Regions from separate parts of the Pseudoalteromonas sp. DY56-GL79 genome, predicted to be linked through region 3. Evidence: predicted binding sites of a transcription regulator. Region 3 holds the regulator's gene; each other region holds the start of a gene.
The links. Region 3 encodes FliA, which starts transcription of late flagellar genes. Its sites were predicted from a motif close to CTAAAGNTNNNNNNNNNNNNGCCGATA; they were not measured.

Region 1 (5,206 bases), on a different contig from region 3:
GAGAGCACAGCGGTTGCGACAGTCAGAAGGAATAAAGTTAAAATTCTTAAAGCGCCGCGTTTAAGCTCTACTCTTTCGTAAACTGCACTCGGCTTTCTATCCGCCACAAAATAACTCATTACGAGTGCTGGTACGATGTAATTGACCAGTGAAGGAACAAATAGCGCTAAGAACTCACTGAAATGTACCATACCGGCTTGCCATACCATCAAAGTGGTAATGTCACCGAAGGGACTGAATGCACCGCCAGCATTGGCTGCTATCACGATATTGATACAGCTCAGATTGATAAACTCTTTGTCACCATCAGCTACCTTCATCACCACGGCACACATGAGTAAGGCTGTTGTTAGATTGTCTGCAATTGGAGAGATAAAAAAGGATAAGAATCCAGTGATCCAAAATAGATTCTTATAGCTAAAGCCTTTTTGGATCATCCACGCTCGTAGTGAATCAAAAAGGCGGCGCTCCTCTAGCGCGTTGATATAAGTCATCGCAACGAGCAAGAACAACATCAACTCCGCAAATTCTAACAAATTATGCCGAAATGCGTGCTCGGTAACATCGGGTTGTCCCTGATTAACGTAATACGCCCCAATCATGAGCCAAATGATGCCTGCCGCCACAAGCACTGGCTTTGATTTTCGCATATGGAGTTTTTCTTCGAGCATTACAAGTGCGTATGCTAAAACGAAGACAACAATACAAACCAAGCCGAGTGTCGAGCTGGTAAGATCTAAGGTGCCTTGAGCCGCCAAGGCTGGTGATGGGATCACGGATATGACCCATGCGCAACAGAATAGCAGTAGTCCATTGATTTTCATTTTTTTGCCTATCGATGAGTGCAGAGGGATGGCATTTCAGCCAAACTCACTTTAGCATAGATAAAAAGTAATCAGCATTGGACTGAAGTCTAAGGCATCCTGTTTACACTAGTACAAACAGGCCATACATCAGCAGTAGGTATTTATGCTTCAACTTTCGCAGCAACAACAAACAGAATTACAGCAAAAATTGAGCAACGATGGGTTTGCACGGATTGAAAATATTCTAGACGATACAAACGCTCAACAACTACATGAGTGCCTCTGTAACCTCGACTACCAGCTCGCACTGTTTCATAACGGAGCAGCCAAGTCAGTCAAAGACAGTGATATTCTTGCCTTAACACCGCAAGAGCAGCAAGCCTTGCTTGAAGATATACATAGCTATGCATCACGTGGTGTTGGTTTTATGTATGGCCGCCACTCCATAGACTCCACAAGCCCTGACGCTCTGCAAAGGCTATACAATAACCTCAATAGTAGCGATGTACAGTCCTGTTTTTCCGCTATCTCTGGACTGAACATTATCCGTACCTCTGCCCAAGCAACACGATTTATTGGTGGTCAGTATTTAACTCGACATAATGACATTGTTGAAGCTGAGGGCCGGGTTTATGCTTATGTACTCAGCCTAAGCAAAAGTTGGCACCCTGACTGGGGCGGGCTACTGCAATTTTTTGAACGCGATGGCACACCCACTAAAAGTTATGCACCTAAGTTCAATTCACTGGTGGTTTTTGATGTAAGTAAAATTCATTCTGTGACTTACGTCGCACCATTTGCAAAAGCGCCGCGACTTTCTGTAACGGGGTGGTTTAGAACAATAGACACATAAGCTCAAACCGTGCCTATTGTTCTAGGTGTCTATTTTATTAATATTTTTCGCTTATCTTTTCAATGGTTAAGATCAGCGCAAGGCCAGCGATGGCAAGTGCAATACATGCCAGCGTATTTGGGTCTTGACCATACAGCGTACTGTATTGCGCAGGCAAAATATTGGCCTGACTCAATGGCTTTTCTATACCACTGGAATTCACGTAAGTCGTAAGCACTTGTTTCCAAGGCCACAATAAATTAAGCGAGCCCAGCAAAAAGCCAGCGAGTAGCGAAAACGTTACTTGTTGATAGTGCGCCAATAGCCAGCTGAGTAGGCGCGAAAACGACATTAACCCTACAATACAACCTAGTAAGAATAAACTCACTAAGCCAAATTCAAGCTGGTTCACCGCACTAAGTACATGGCCATACATACCCAGTAACAGTAGGATAAAGCTCCCTGAGATCCCAGGTAAGATCATCGCGCAAATGGCGATAGCACCTGAGATAAAAAACATCCAATGAGATGCTTGCGCTTCAGCTGGTGAAAGGGAAGTAATAGCAAAGGCTACGATAGCGCCAACTGCGCAGGCAATAATATTTTGGCCACTCCAATGAGAGACCTGTTTTGCAACATAAACAAAAGAAGCGACGATAAGACCAAAGAAAAATGACCATACCAGTGTTTGGTGTGCTTCCAATAAATAAGTGATCACCTTCGCCAAAGACGCTGCACTGATGAGCAAACCAGAAAATACCGCCAGTAAAAAGCTACCATCAATGTACTGCCAAGTTGCTTTTAGGCCATCACGGCGCAATGTACTCAAAGCCTGTAAGTTCACACTTTTGATGGCATTTAAAAAACGTGCATAGATGCCAGTAATAAAAGCAATGGTGCCGCCAGAAACACCCGGGACAACATCCGCAGCCCCCATTCCGGCCCCTTTTAAAAACATAAAGAGATAGTCTCGTTTGCTATCTTTATACTGCACAAATTTCTCCTTTCATTTCCACTGCCGAGCAGTTTAACTTAAAACGCTAAAAAATAGCGACAGCTAAAGCTTTCGCTTAACTGGTCGATAACCAATTATGATATTTTACGCGCTTGTACCATGATCATCAGAACGCTTTTATTACTTATTGCCGCTTTACCCGCGACGACTTTTGCAGCTGAACATATTGATGCAGCACCGCTTGGTTCTCTTTATCAGCAAGACGCTAATCGTTTCTACGAGCCATCGCAATTGATAAAACTGGAAAGCGAAAACGAAAGCTTTTATGTATTTCATCAAGAGTATATGGCAGCCGCTCGTGAAGGCATCGTGATCTTATTACCAGACATGCAAACTCCGCCGCTCAATAACAGCGGCATAAGCTTTCTTGCAAAACGCTTAAGCGATGATGGCTACGACACGTATACCCTTACTCCGCCGGACCTGTCTTATGCACCGAGTCTACTGGAGCAAGACATCGCGCTCCCCGATACTGAAAAACCGGCTCAGCAAACGCTTGCACCTATTTCAGAATCTAATCTCGACGAATATAAAATGGCCTTGATCAGCCGCTTTGAGGTGCTTTACAACACGCTGTCCATGACTCAAACAGAAAAGTTGGTGGTTGTCGCATTTGGTAATAGCGCAGGCTTGTTTGGAGAGCACTTAGCAACCCTGCCCAATCTACGTATCGATGCCTTTGCCGTTGTTAGCCCACAACTGCCTAATGCAACGCGGCAAAAGCACTTGGCATCCAACCTTTCTCTGATAAGCCCTGCTCTACTGGATGTTTACTACAGTTTTGACAATCCGATTGTGGTCGACAATACGCCAGACAGAGCGCGCTGGGCGAGAAAAAACAGTAAATTTGATTATCGCCAACGAGAGCTTTTTGGAGAAAAAACCGATCCGCTCCAACATCAAAGACTCAGAAAAGAGTTACTCGGTTTTTTGCGCGTTTTATAGTTTTTCAGGTTAGCTCTTTTTTAAATATTCATAGGCAGACTGAATGTCTTGGCTTTTGCGCTTTGCCACTTCCATCATATGCTTAGGTAATCCCTGAGACACCAATTTGTCAGGGTGATGCTGCGACATCAGTTTGCGGTATGCTTTTTTGATTTCACGTTCATTCGCCCCTTCACTCAATCCCAGTACAGCCAACGCTTTAGCACGGTTTAAGCCGTTATCTTGTGATGTTGGTTGACGGCCGCCCTGTTGCTGGTGTTGATGTTGCGATCTCCCAGACGCCTGAGAGCGACGAAACTCAAATTCTGCTTGATAGCGCTTAAGCAAGAACAAAAAGTGGGTTTCTGCGAAGCCTAAATACTTACTCACCTGTTTAAGTAAGGCCTTCTCCGCATCAGACACATGCCCATCACAAAATGCCATTTGAATTTGAATCTCTAAAAACAGCTGCCTCAAGTCATAGCGTCTAGCAAAGGCTTCTTTAAAATCGGTAACTGCTTCTTTTATCGAAAAATCGCTGCTTTTGCCCGCTGTAAACGCATGTTGTGCTTCTTTTCGCTCTTCACCCTGCAAGCCCATTTCGCTCATAAACGCAGACGCGGCTTGAATGTGGATTTCGCTGACTCGACCATTAGACTTGGCAATATGTCCCATCACAGAAAAACAGCTGGAAAAGAACAAGGCTTGGCGCTCATGCAGATCTTCACCTTTCATGAAACCTTGAAAGCCACCGACTTTATCAAAATCCTGACGCAAACTTTTATCAAATAAATGGCCGAGATAAAAACCTAAAATAGCGCCTAACCAACGACCAAATAAAAAGCCGAAAATTGTGCCTAATAATTTACCCCACATCGCTATACCCTAACTTTTCGTTGATCATTTTTAGTCGCTCTGGCGTGCCAATGTCGTCCCATGCACCCAAATACAGTTCAGTAGAAACTTTATGCTGCTCAAGCCCACTACGCAGCAGTGGCCCTAGTTTTATAAAGCCAGCCCCAAGCTCGGCAAAAAAACTTTGGTGATATTTACCAATACCGGACAAGGTATACTTTTGCTGATTGAGCGGCTGATGGGCAAGGCAAAAATCGCCTTCAGGATTATGTTCGGGGTTTTCTACCAACACAATGTGCGCTTCGCAATGACCCTCAACTGTACTGCCGAGCTGTAACTGCATTAAGCTGCTGACATCATAGTCCGTAAAAATATCGCCATTGAGTACAATAAAGCTGTCATCCTGTTCACATAACATCGGCAGTGCTTGAATGATGCCACCTGCGGTTTCTAATCCACCTTCAGGTTCATCACTGTACTCAATATTGACACCGAAATGACTACCATTGCCGAAATAGTCTTTTATCACCTGACCTTGCCATGCAAGATTTATCACGATATCGCAGATCCCAGCCGCTTTTAAGCGCTCGATATGATGCTCAAGTAGTGGCTTTCCTGCGACGTTAAGCATAGGTTTTGGTTGGTTCGCGGTCAGTGGCATCATGCGTTTACCACGACCAGCAGATAAAATTATCGCTTTCATTGTTACTTCTATTTTGTGCCTAATTTAGCCTGCGCTTGAGGCATTATGTCATTCTCCAGCCAGCTTGCAAG
Region 2 (5,206 bases), on a different contig from region 3:
ATGGCGACCGCAACGAGCAATTGGTACAGTTAGACACCCTACTTATGGGTTACGAAGAATTTATGCCGTTTGATTCAAAAGAGCTTGCGTTAATTGAGCCGCTACGTGCTATGAGAATGGTGAATTATATGGCCTGGTTGGCACAGCGCTGGCAGGATCCTGCATTCGAACGGAACTTTTCTTGGTTTGCGACAGACAAATACTGGGAACAACAGATCTTAGCGTTAAAAGAGCAATTTGCTGCATTAGATGAACCAAGTTTGAGCCTATTTCCTTAAAATTAGAGAGAGTAACATGCTAAAAAAATTAAAAATCGCACTTATTGCATTACTTTTGCCCATTGCTGCGATGGCTTCAGACTTTACCGAAGGTGAGCACTACACAACCTTAACAACCGAACAGAGTGAATCAGAGAAAGTTACCGAGTTTTTCTCTTTTTACTGTCCTCACTGTTTCCGCTTTGAGCCAATTGCAAAAGCGATTGAAAAGAACTTACCTGAGGGGGCGTACTTTGAAAAAAGCCATGTGAACTTCCTGCGAGGCGTTCCTACAGAAACGCAGAGCAACCTAAGCTATGCCTATATTATTGCTGATCAAGCAGGCAAAGCGGATGTGATTGCTGAGAAGATTTTTAATGCTATTCATGTTGAAAGAAACAAACTGTTAGACATTAAAGATTTGAAAACGCTAATGGAGTTAAATGGGATTTCTGCTGAAAAGTTTGATCAGGCTGTAACGAGCATGCCAGTAGTGAGTGCTGAAAATAACATGCTTAAAGCACAAGAAAAGTTTTCTGAAGCGGGTGCGCTTACAGGCGTTCCAACTTTTATCGTAAACGACAAATACAGAATCGAAATGAAAGGTATCAAGAGCCAAGAGCAGCTTGATGAATTGATCGCATATCTATTAAAAAAATAAGGACTGGAGAAAGTTAGTATGTTGAAAGTATTAAAAGGCTTAGCGGTTGCACTAATGCTTCCTCTTCTTGCTCAGGCTGCGCCATTTGAAGAAGGTGTACATTATGAAGTTATTGCCGAGCGTGGCACGAAAAAGCCTGAGGTAATGGAGTATTTTTCTTTTTATTGTCCAGCCTGTAACGCAATGGAAAATTTAATCGTTGACGTTAAACCAAAGCTAGATGAGGGCGTTAAGTTTAAAAAGAGTCACATAGATTTTGTTGGTCCAAGGGAGCCTGAGATCCAACAGGTGTTGGCGCAAGCACTTGCAACTGCAGAAGTGCTGCCTCAAAAAGACAAGATAATTGCAGCCATGTTTAATCACATTCATGGCAAGCGTGCAAAAATCAATGAACTTGCTGATGTAAAAGATATCTTTATTGCGCAAGGTGTTGAAGAAGAGAAATTTGATAAACTTTATGCTAGTTTCTCCGTTCGTACCAAAACATCAAAAATGCAGCGTATGCAGAAGACCCTTTCTGATAAAGGCGCGCTAACAGGGGTACCAATGTTCGTGGTAAACGGTAAATACAAGCTATTGCTTCGTGAGTCTGGTACGACTAAGCCTGAGCAAATTGCTGCTTTGGTGAATTATTTAGCAAAGAAATAAAACCTAATTTGTATTAGACTAGCCCTGCAATTGTTGCGGGGCTTTTTTATGTTTAAGATTTTAGTTTCTAGTTGTTTATTAGGTTATCCGGTGAGGTATGACGCCTCTTCACAAAGCCTTCAAGACAATACCTTGCAGTATTGGCGGCAAAAAAATTGGGTCTTACCGCTATGCCCTGAAGTATCAGGTGGTTTACCAACACCTCGTCCATCGGCTGAAATAGTAGATGGTAAAGTTTTGAGTAAACAAGGGGATGATTTTACCTCTGCGTTTGAACTCGGTGCTAAAAAAGCGCTAGCGGCTTGTCTTCAGCACGATATAAAGTTTGCGTTGTTAAAAGAGTCCAGTCCGTCTTGCGGTAGCAATCTGATTTACGATGGTAGTCATACAGGTAAAAAAATAGTAGGGCAGGGGCTGACGGCGTCTTTATTGCAGCAATCCGGTATTCAAGTCTTTAGCGAAACTCAACTGCCAGCACTTATCAAAGCGATGGCAGCCAGTCGTAATCGTTAGAGATCACTTTCGCACTAAGTAAACGCCAGATTCAATATGATGGGTATAGGGGAACTGATCGAAAATCGCCATACGTGCGATTTTATGTGTTTCACATAACAAGGCTAAATCACGCTCTAACGTGTCTGGATTGCATGAGATATAAATAATGTTGTCGTAGTTGCTAACTAAGCGACAGGTCAATTCATCCATACCAGCACGAGGCGGGTCGACAAGAATCGTTTGGCAATCATAGGACTGTAAATCAATACCATCTAATCGAGAAAACTTCTGCCCTTTCATGGCTTGTGTAAACTCTTCACTCGACATGCGAATAATATCTAAGTTATCGACTTTATTTGCTGCAATATTAAATTGTGCAGACTTTACTGATGATTTAGAGATCTCAGTAGCCAGCACTTTATTGAATGAGCCTGCCAATGCGATTGAAAAGTTACCGTTACCACAATAAAGCTCTAATAGGTCGTTGCTTAGCGGTTCACTAATGGACTGCGCCCAAGCTAGCATTTTCTGATTCACTTGTGCATTCGGTTGCGTAAAGCTGTTCTCAACCTGCTGATAAATATATTCTTTACCGTCAACGCTTAGCTTTTCAGTTACATAGTCATTGCCAAACACAATCTTTTGTTTTCTAGCACGACCTATAAAATCAACTTTGTAGGTTTGTTGCAACTCGGTTCTTAATGTCTGCATGGCAGTTTGCCACGCTTCATCTAACTGCTTGTGATAAAGTAAGCTGATCAGTACTTCACCGCTCAGCGTAGTGAGATAGTCGATCTGAAACAGTTTACGACGCAATATTTCGTTGCCTTTCAGCTGATGTATCATCACCTGCATCATTTCATTGACAAGCAGCGCACCAGGATCAAAGCTATCAACACGGATCTTTTCTTTTGTTTGCTGGTCAAACATGATGTGAAACAGATCTTCACCCTCATGCCATACTCTAAATTCACAGCGCTGGCGGTAATGGCGAGTTGCAGACTCATACACTTCAAGTGCTGGTGCATTAAACTGTGCAAATTGTGTTGTGATACGCTCAGCTTTATCTGCTAACTGTTGCTCGTATGCTGAATCATCAATTTTTATTACTGCCATGCTAAAACCATCTATGTTGAATTAAGAGGCGCTATTTTAGGGAGCGTTGCTAATTTGTCCAGTCTAGCATCACTGATGCGTCTGGTTTGCTGTTTTTTTAATCATTATACTTTAGCTTTGCGCAAATATGCCGATAATCTAACTAATATATTGGAGGGCATACCATGAAAATCGGGCAATTAAATCAGTTGCTCAATCCAGCGATGCAGCATAAGCCTGGAAAGAGCAAAGGGATAGGACCAAACATCCAAATTAATTCAGACAGCTATGCGGGGAATAAATCTAAGCTAGCGGCTAAAATTCTTGATGATAAGCTAGCAGAAGCGTTGGGGATTGAGAAACCGACACAAGATAAAAAAGACAAGCCACTATTTGATTTTGAATCTATTGTCAAAAATGTACTCGATTTTGTTCAGGGTGCAGTGAAGAAAGCCAAAGTCGACGGCAAAAATGATGACGAATTGAAATCCATGCTCGATGGGGCACGTAAGGGCGTGTTACAGGGGATTGATGAAGCCAGCGAAGAGTTAAAAGGCATGGGCGCTTTCAATCCCGACATCGAAGATGGTATTGAAAAGTCACGAGAAGGGATTTTTAAAGGTTTAGATGATTTTGAAAAAGAGCTGTTTGAAGAAAAATCGCCAAAGGCATTAGCGATCAGTGCCGCACAGTTTGCGAGTCTCTCTAATCAGGCTGAATATGCATTTACAACTGCTGAAGGGGATGAAGTCGTTATTTCATTCTCCGATGCGTATTCTCAGGGAGCCGCTGCGAGTGTTGCACAAAAAGGTAATGATTATGGCATGGCATATGGCACTAAGTCCTCTCATGAGGTCAGTTTCTCAATTAAGGTAAATGGTGAGTTGAACGAAGAGGAGCAGCAGGCAATTAACGATATGATGGAAGATATCCGCAATGTCAGTGACTCTTTTTTCGGTGGCGAATACGATGAAGCTTTCGATTTGGCAAAGTCGCTTAGCTTAAACTCTGATCAGATCACTAATTTCACGATGGATCTAAGACAAAGTAAAACGTCAGCTGCGATTGCTCAATATCAGCAAGGCAATCCAATGAAGGAGTTAGAGAAGGCATTTATGCCACTCAATAAGCAGTTAGCAGATATGCAAGAACAAGCTAAGGGACTCAATGCCGATAAGGAGTTGCCAAACCTGCTTGCTTGGATGAATGAAGGTCGGTCGAGACTAAATGAGTTTCTGGATTATGCTAGTAGCTTTTTTAGTAAACTGAATGAACTAAATAAAGAGCAAGTAGAGCAAAAACAAACAAGCTAAGCCAGTTTATTTTCGCGAGGACTCATGGCAAACTTCATACTTCTTTGATTTGAGGTATGAAGTTTGTCGCATATTTTGGTTTTCGATTCAGGGATCGGTGGCACCAGTGTGCTGTCGCACTTAAAGGCATGTTTGCAGGGTGTTTCATTTAGTTATGTTATGGACAACGCTTTTCTCCCATATGGCCTTCAGCCTCAAGAGCTAATCAAATCACGTATCAAGGGGCTTATTTGTTGGCAACAGCAATGCTTGGGCAATGTTGATCTTATCGTTATTGCATGTAATACCGCTTCAACATACGCATTAGAAGAAGCCAGAAAACATACCCATATTCCAATTATAGGCGTTGTTCCCGCTGTTAAGCCTGCTGCGTCTAGTTCAAAGACCAAGCACATCGCACTATTGGCAACACCTGCAACGTCAAATAATGCTTATACGCATAAGCTCATCATGGATTTTACCTCAGGTTGTAAAGTTGAAACTCTGCATTCAACGGAGCTTGTAAGGATCGCTGAGTACTTTTATTGGCATAACGAGTTGGATAAAGATGCACTTTGCGCGGAAATAGCTCGGCTTAACATTCCTGCCACTGTTGATAGGCTAGTGTTGGGATGTACACATTTTCCTTTGATAGCTCACGATATCAAGAATTGCTTACAGAAGCATGTTGAGCTGGTTGATTCAGGCAAAGCAATAGCCAATCGCGCAGTGTCATTGCTGGGAAGTCAAATAGTAGT
Region 3 (5,206 bases):
GGTGCAGGAGTCGCAGGCTTAGCTTCAACTTTAGGCGCAGGCTTCGGAGCGGGTTTCGGCGCAGGTGCGGCTTTAACAGGCTCAGGTTGAGCAGGTTTAGTCTCTGAAACCTCTACTGGCAATTCACCTACCGCTTTAGGTGCACTGCCTTTACCATGAAGCTCGTCCAGCAAAGCTTCAAACTCATCGTCGGTAATTTCTTCGTCGCCAGTAGACCCACTTGGGGCTGCTGGTGAGGTTGATTTAGCCTTAGGTTCACTCGCTTCTGGGACAACAGCATCTTCCGCATTTGGTGCTCCACCGAATTTACCAACACCATGAAGTTCATCTAAGAGGTTATCGAATTCGTCATCGGTGATATCACCATCATCTGCGGTTGATACAGCTTCAGGTTTAGTTGCAGGAGCAACAGCAGGCGCATTACCTGAACCGTGCAATTCATCTAAAAGATTTTCAAATTCTTCTTCTGTTATCTCATCGATGCTAGAACCGCTATCATCGCCTGAACCAACATCGGCGTCGAATAAAATATCATCCGCACTTAAATCTGGCACCACAGGTTCTGGCTCAGAAGCAGGTTCGTCAATCACTTCACTGACTTCGTCTTCAGATGCAGGCTGGCTAAGTTTGTGGAGTGTTTCAAGCAACACAGGATCGGCCGCTTCTGGTTCCTCACGGTTTTGAATACAAGCGAACATTTCGTTGATCGTATCCAAAGATTGCAAAATAACATCCATCAGTTCGGAAGTTACTTTTCGTTGCCCTTGTCGTAGTACATCAAACACGTTCTCCGCACCGTGACAGGCATCGACCAGTTCGGTCATACCTAGGAAGCCAGCTCCACCTTTTACGGTATGGAAGCCACGGAAAATCGCATTGAGAAGTTCTTTATCTTCGGGATTATTTTCTAGTTCAACAAGCTGTTCAGATAACAGTTCTAATATTTCGCCTGCTTCAACAAGAAAGTCCTGCAAGATATCTTCATCGACTTCAAAGCTCATACACACTCTCCAACTAGAAGCCTAAACTAGATAGCAAGTCATCGACTTCGTCTTGACCAGAAACCACGTCATCTCGCGATTCAGCGTCAATAATTGGACCTTCAGGTCCAGACAATTCATCACTGATAGTCTCAGTTGTTTTTATTTCGTTTTCATTCGCTTTCACAGCAGTTGAAGGCGCTTCATCTGAAGTACCAAAAACAGTCAGGAGGTGAATGAGACTATCTTCTACTTCTCTCACAAGCTCAATGACGCGCCGAATAACCTGCCCAGTCAAATCCTGATAGTCCTGAGCCATCAGCACATTAGTCATTAAACCTTGTAATTCGTCTGTACGTGTCTTTGAAGTCTGCATAAAGCTGTCGAGATCATGACACAGAGATTTAAACTCACCGAGTTGAATGTCTCTGCTCATCAATCGATCCCAAGTGGGCTTTATTTGCGCTAACTCATCCGCTAGATTCTGCGCAAGAGGTAAGCTTTCTTCGACCGCGTCCATCGTTTTATTAGCAGCGCTTTCTGTCATTTCCATAACATAATTAAGACGCTGCTTGGCGTCAGGTATAGCCTCTGTCGTGAGATCTGAGAGTCGAGTATCGAGCTCAAAGTTCTTCAAGGACTCGTGTAATTGGCGAGTTAGCTTTCCAACTTCTGCAAATAACTCCGATTGCTCTTTGTTAGCAGCTTCTAAAATCAGCTGGTCAGCTTTTTCTTGTTCACCTTGTTCTAGAAGCTCAACAAGTTGCTTAGCTTGTTCAAGTGTAATTTGAGGCGCAGCATTTACAGACATAGGCCATATCCCCTTGCTGTTAGCCTAGTCGCTCAAATACTTTTTCAAGCTTAGTTTTGAGCGTACCCGCAGTAAACGGCTTAACAATATATCCGTTCACCCCTGCTTGCGCTGCTGCAACAATTTGTTCTTTTTTCGCTTCTGCGGTAACCATCAACACTGGAATGTGCTTAAGCTTTTCATCTGCGCGTATTGCACGAAGCAAATCAATACCTTGCATGCCCGGCATATTCCAATCAGTTACTACAAAGTCAAACTCCTGATTTTGTAGCATCGGAAGTGCTGTACTACCATCATCAGCTTCTTGAACATTGGTAAAGCCTAAATCTCTTAATAGGTTTTTGATTATTCTTCTCATAGTAGAGAAATCATCAACCACGAGAATCTTCATGTTCTTATCCAAAACTTCCTCCAGTGAGGTTCGAACCCAACTATTTTATGTACTCTAATTTATCCAGTCATTGATTTTAGCTTTAAGCTTTATCATTGCCTGACCGTGAATTTGGCTTACTCGAGATTCACTGACATCAAGGATGGCACCAATCTCTTTTAAATTCATTTCGTCGTTATAGTAAAGTGATAAAACCAGAGCATCCCTTTCGGGTAACGCTTTGATAGCATTTACTAAAGACTCGTTAAAACGTTCATTTTTAACGTTATTAAACGGTTTGTCTAGCGCAAAATCGCTGTTTGCTGGGGTTATCACGTCTTCATCAACCCCAAGATCCTCAATCCCGATGACTTTACTTGCATTTACATCATGTAAAATATGATGGTACTCATCTAGAGATATATCAAGTTTTTCAGCGATTTCAGTGTCTTTTGGTTCTCGACCAAGGAGAGATTCGAGCTCAGATATAGCTTCTGCAACCATTCTGCTATTTTTGTGAACAGAACGAGGCGCCCAATCACCACGACGGATTTCATCCAGCATTGCGCCTCGAATACGGATCCCGGCAAAGGTCTCGAAACTAGCGCCTTTAGTTGCATCGAAATTTTTAGATGCTTCAATCAACCCAATCATACCTGACTGGATCAGATCGTCGAGTTGCACACTTGCCGGAAGTCGAGCAATCAGGTGGCACGCCACTTTTTTGACAAGTGGAGCATGCCGTTCAACCACCTTATGAATGTGGTCTGAAGTTTGATATCCCGCAGCTCTATTGACCGGAGAAGCCATAATCACCCGTTTACAAGTTGTTCAATGAAAAATTCTAGATGACCGGAAGGTTGATGCGGAATTGGCCATTTCACTGCCTTAGCGGCAAGTCCCTTAATCGCAATCGCCGCAGGAGAACTCGGAAATAAATCCACGATAGCTCTTTGTCTGCGAGAAGATTTACGCATGTTTTCGTCAAACGGTACGGTGGCCACTAATTCCAGTGCTACATCAAGAAAACGGTCTGTAACTTTTGAAAGTTTAGCAAATAATTCTTGCCCTTCACGCATACTGCGGACCATATTGGCAACAATTTTAAAACGATAGACACCATGCTCTCTGCTCAAAACTTTGATCAACGCGTAAGCATCTGTAATAGAAGTCGGTTCATCACACACCACAACCATCACATCTTGTGCAGCTCGAGAGAAGCTCAGAACCATATCTGAGATACCAGCTGCGGTATCAACAATTAATACATCAAATTGCGTGTTAAGCTCGCTAAATGCACGAATAAGTCCTGCATGCTCTGCGGGAGTCAGCTCTACCATACTTTGAGAGCCTGAAGTCGCCGGTACAATTTTAATTCCAGCGGGACCTTCTACGAGAATCTCATCTAGTTCACATTCACCCGACAACACGTGTGACAGATTCTTTTCTACCCTTAGACCTAACATCACATCACAGTTTGCCAAGCCCAAGTCCGCATCTAAAACGAGAACTCGCTGTCCTTGTTGGCCCATAGCGATGGCAGTATTGAGCGAGACGTTGGTTTTACCCACCCCACCTTTTCCACCGGTCACGGCTATTACTTTTACACCCTGGTTGCTATTTTGACTCATTCTACGCAGGCCACTTGCTTGATCTAAAACTGTGTTAATCATACATTCCTACTGACTCTGACGCTACAGGTACACGTCGAGAGTGCTGTGCTTTTATTCTTTTTAAATACAATTGCTCAGCCTTTTTTACTAGCTTTTGAGCATTTGCTACGCGAATGTCTTCTGGCACTCGCTGACCGTTGGTAAGATACCCTATTGGCAAGCGATTTTGAATCGCTATGCTAATTATCTCACCTAAACTTAGACTTTCATCAAGTTTTGTGAAAATACAGCCACTTAAATTTACTTTTTTGAAGTGTCTTACTGTTTCTTGTAACACATTCATTTGTGCTGTCGCACTCAATACTAAATAGCTGCGAATATCTACTCTCGCGCTACGCATAAGTGTATTTAACTGTTCAGTTAAGCGCAAATCTCTTTGACTCATTCCCGCTGTATCTATTAATACTAGACGCTTATTGCGTAAATGATAAAGCACTTCTGCAAGTTCATTTGCATCTTTAACTTGCTTAACCGGACAACCAATGATTCTACCATAGGTAGCTAACTGCTCGTAAGCGCCAATTCTGTAGGTATCTGTCGTTATTAACGCCACTTTATCTGCACCGTATTTTTGTGCACCTAATGCCGCTAATTTTGCAACCGTTGTGGTTTTACCAACACCAGTTGGACCCACCATCGCAAATACGCCACCTTGACGAAGAATATCATTGTTAGTGGTGTGCATTTGGTTGATCACCATGTTTAACAATGCATTCCAGGCTTCTTTACGAGACACATCATCAGGGATAAAGCATGCCATTTGCTCAGCGACATCTTTGTCTATGCCCATTCCTTCCAAACGGTCAACAAGACACGCACGGGTTGGATCGCGACGAGCCATTTCTTGTTTCATTAGACCAGATACTTGATGTTCAAGTAATTGACGAATAGCGTTCATTTCTTCGCGCATTGCACTCATTTCGTCAGGCTTGGCATTTAACTCAGGTAAATCATCACCAAAACCGTTGTCTAACTCATCCGACTCGCCCCAATGCTGTGGCTGCTCAAATGCATCATCATCAAAGTCAAAAGATTGGCGACGAGCTTGCTGTGGCTTCGCTTGGTGCGCCGGCGCAGCAGTTTGTGTTTTACGTTGGCTGCTTAACATTTGCTCTGTATCAATCCCCGATTGGGAGAACATAGAAGCAAGTTCTGGTGAGCGTGGGCGCGGTGCCTGACGCTCTAGCAATGCCGCTAAGCTATCGGCAACTTGCGCTTGTTTTGCTGGCTGTGCTTGGCGAGGCTCTGGACGGACAAAGCGGGTCGGAGCCTCGTTTGAGGCAGTCGCACGGGCAGCTGGAGCTTGCTTAACAGGTGCAGCAGCACGGTCATTATCAACTGCTGCGACGATTTCAACACCATCTGCTAACTT

Region 1: the regulator FliA is predicted to act here: its motif matches at 2,696-2,722, upstream of NO992_RS03365 (DUF3530 family protein).
Region 2: the regulator FliA is predicted to act here: its motif matches at 3,287-3,313, upstream of NO992_RS21865 (DUF5610 domain-containing protein).

The regions. Positions count from the first base shown of each region.
Region 1 is NZ_JANHZS010000003.1:184,071-189,276, forward strand. It holds gene nhaD (sodium:proton antiporter NhaD) at 1-824, opposite strand, end outside; gene NO992_RS03355 (2OG-Fe(II) oxygenase family protein) at 970-1,659, shown strand; gene NO992_RS03360 (DUF368 domain-containing protein) at 1,697-2,632, opposite strand; gene NO992_RS03365 (DUF3530 family protein) at 2,753-3,598, shown strand; gene djlA (co-chaperone DjlA) at 3,608-4,453, opposite strand; gene murU (N-acetylmuramate alpha-1-phosphate uridylyltransferase MurU) at 4,443-5,135, opposite strand; gene NO992_RS03380 (aminoglycoside phosphotransferase family protein) at 5,144-5,206, opposite strand, start outside.
Region 2 is NZ_JANHZS010000037.1:51,816-57,021, forward strand. It holds gene NO992_RS21840 (serine/threonine protein kinase) at 1-278, shown strand, start outside; gene NO992_RS21845 (thiol:disulfide interchange protein DsbA/DsbL) at 295-918, shown strand; gene NO992_RS21850 (thiol:disulfide interchange protein DsbA/DsbL) at 937-1,566, shown strand; gene NO992_RS21855 (DUF523 domain-containing protein) at 1,615-2,079, shown strand; gene trmA (tRNA (uridine(54)-C5)-methyltransferase TrmA) at 2,083-3,177, opposite strand; gene NO992_RS21865 (DUF5610 domain-containing protein) at 3,342-4,469, shown strand; gene murI (glutamate racemase) at 4,533-5,206, shown strand, end outside.
Region 3 is NZ_JANHZS010000002.1:154,151-159,356, reverse strand. It holds gene NO992_RS02090 (chemotaxis protein CheA) at 1-1,001, opposite strand, end outside; gene NO992_RS02085 (protein phosphatase CheZ) at 1,015-1,791, opposite strand; gene cheY (chemotaxis response regulator CheY) at 1,811-2,194, opposite strand; gene NO992_RS02075 (RNA polymerase sigma factor FliA) at 2,237-2,971, opposite strand; gene NO992_RS02070 (MinD/ParA family protein) at 2,974-3,834, opposite strand; gene flhF (flagellar biosynthesis protein FlhF) at 3,827-5,206, opposite strand, start outside.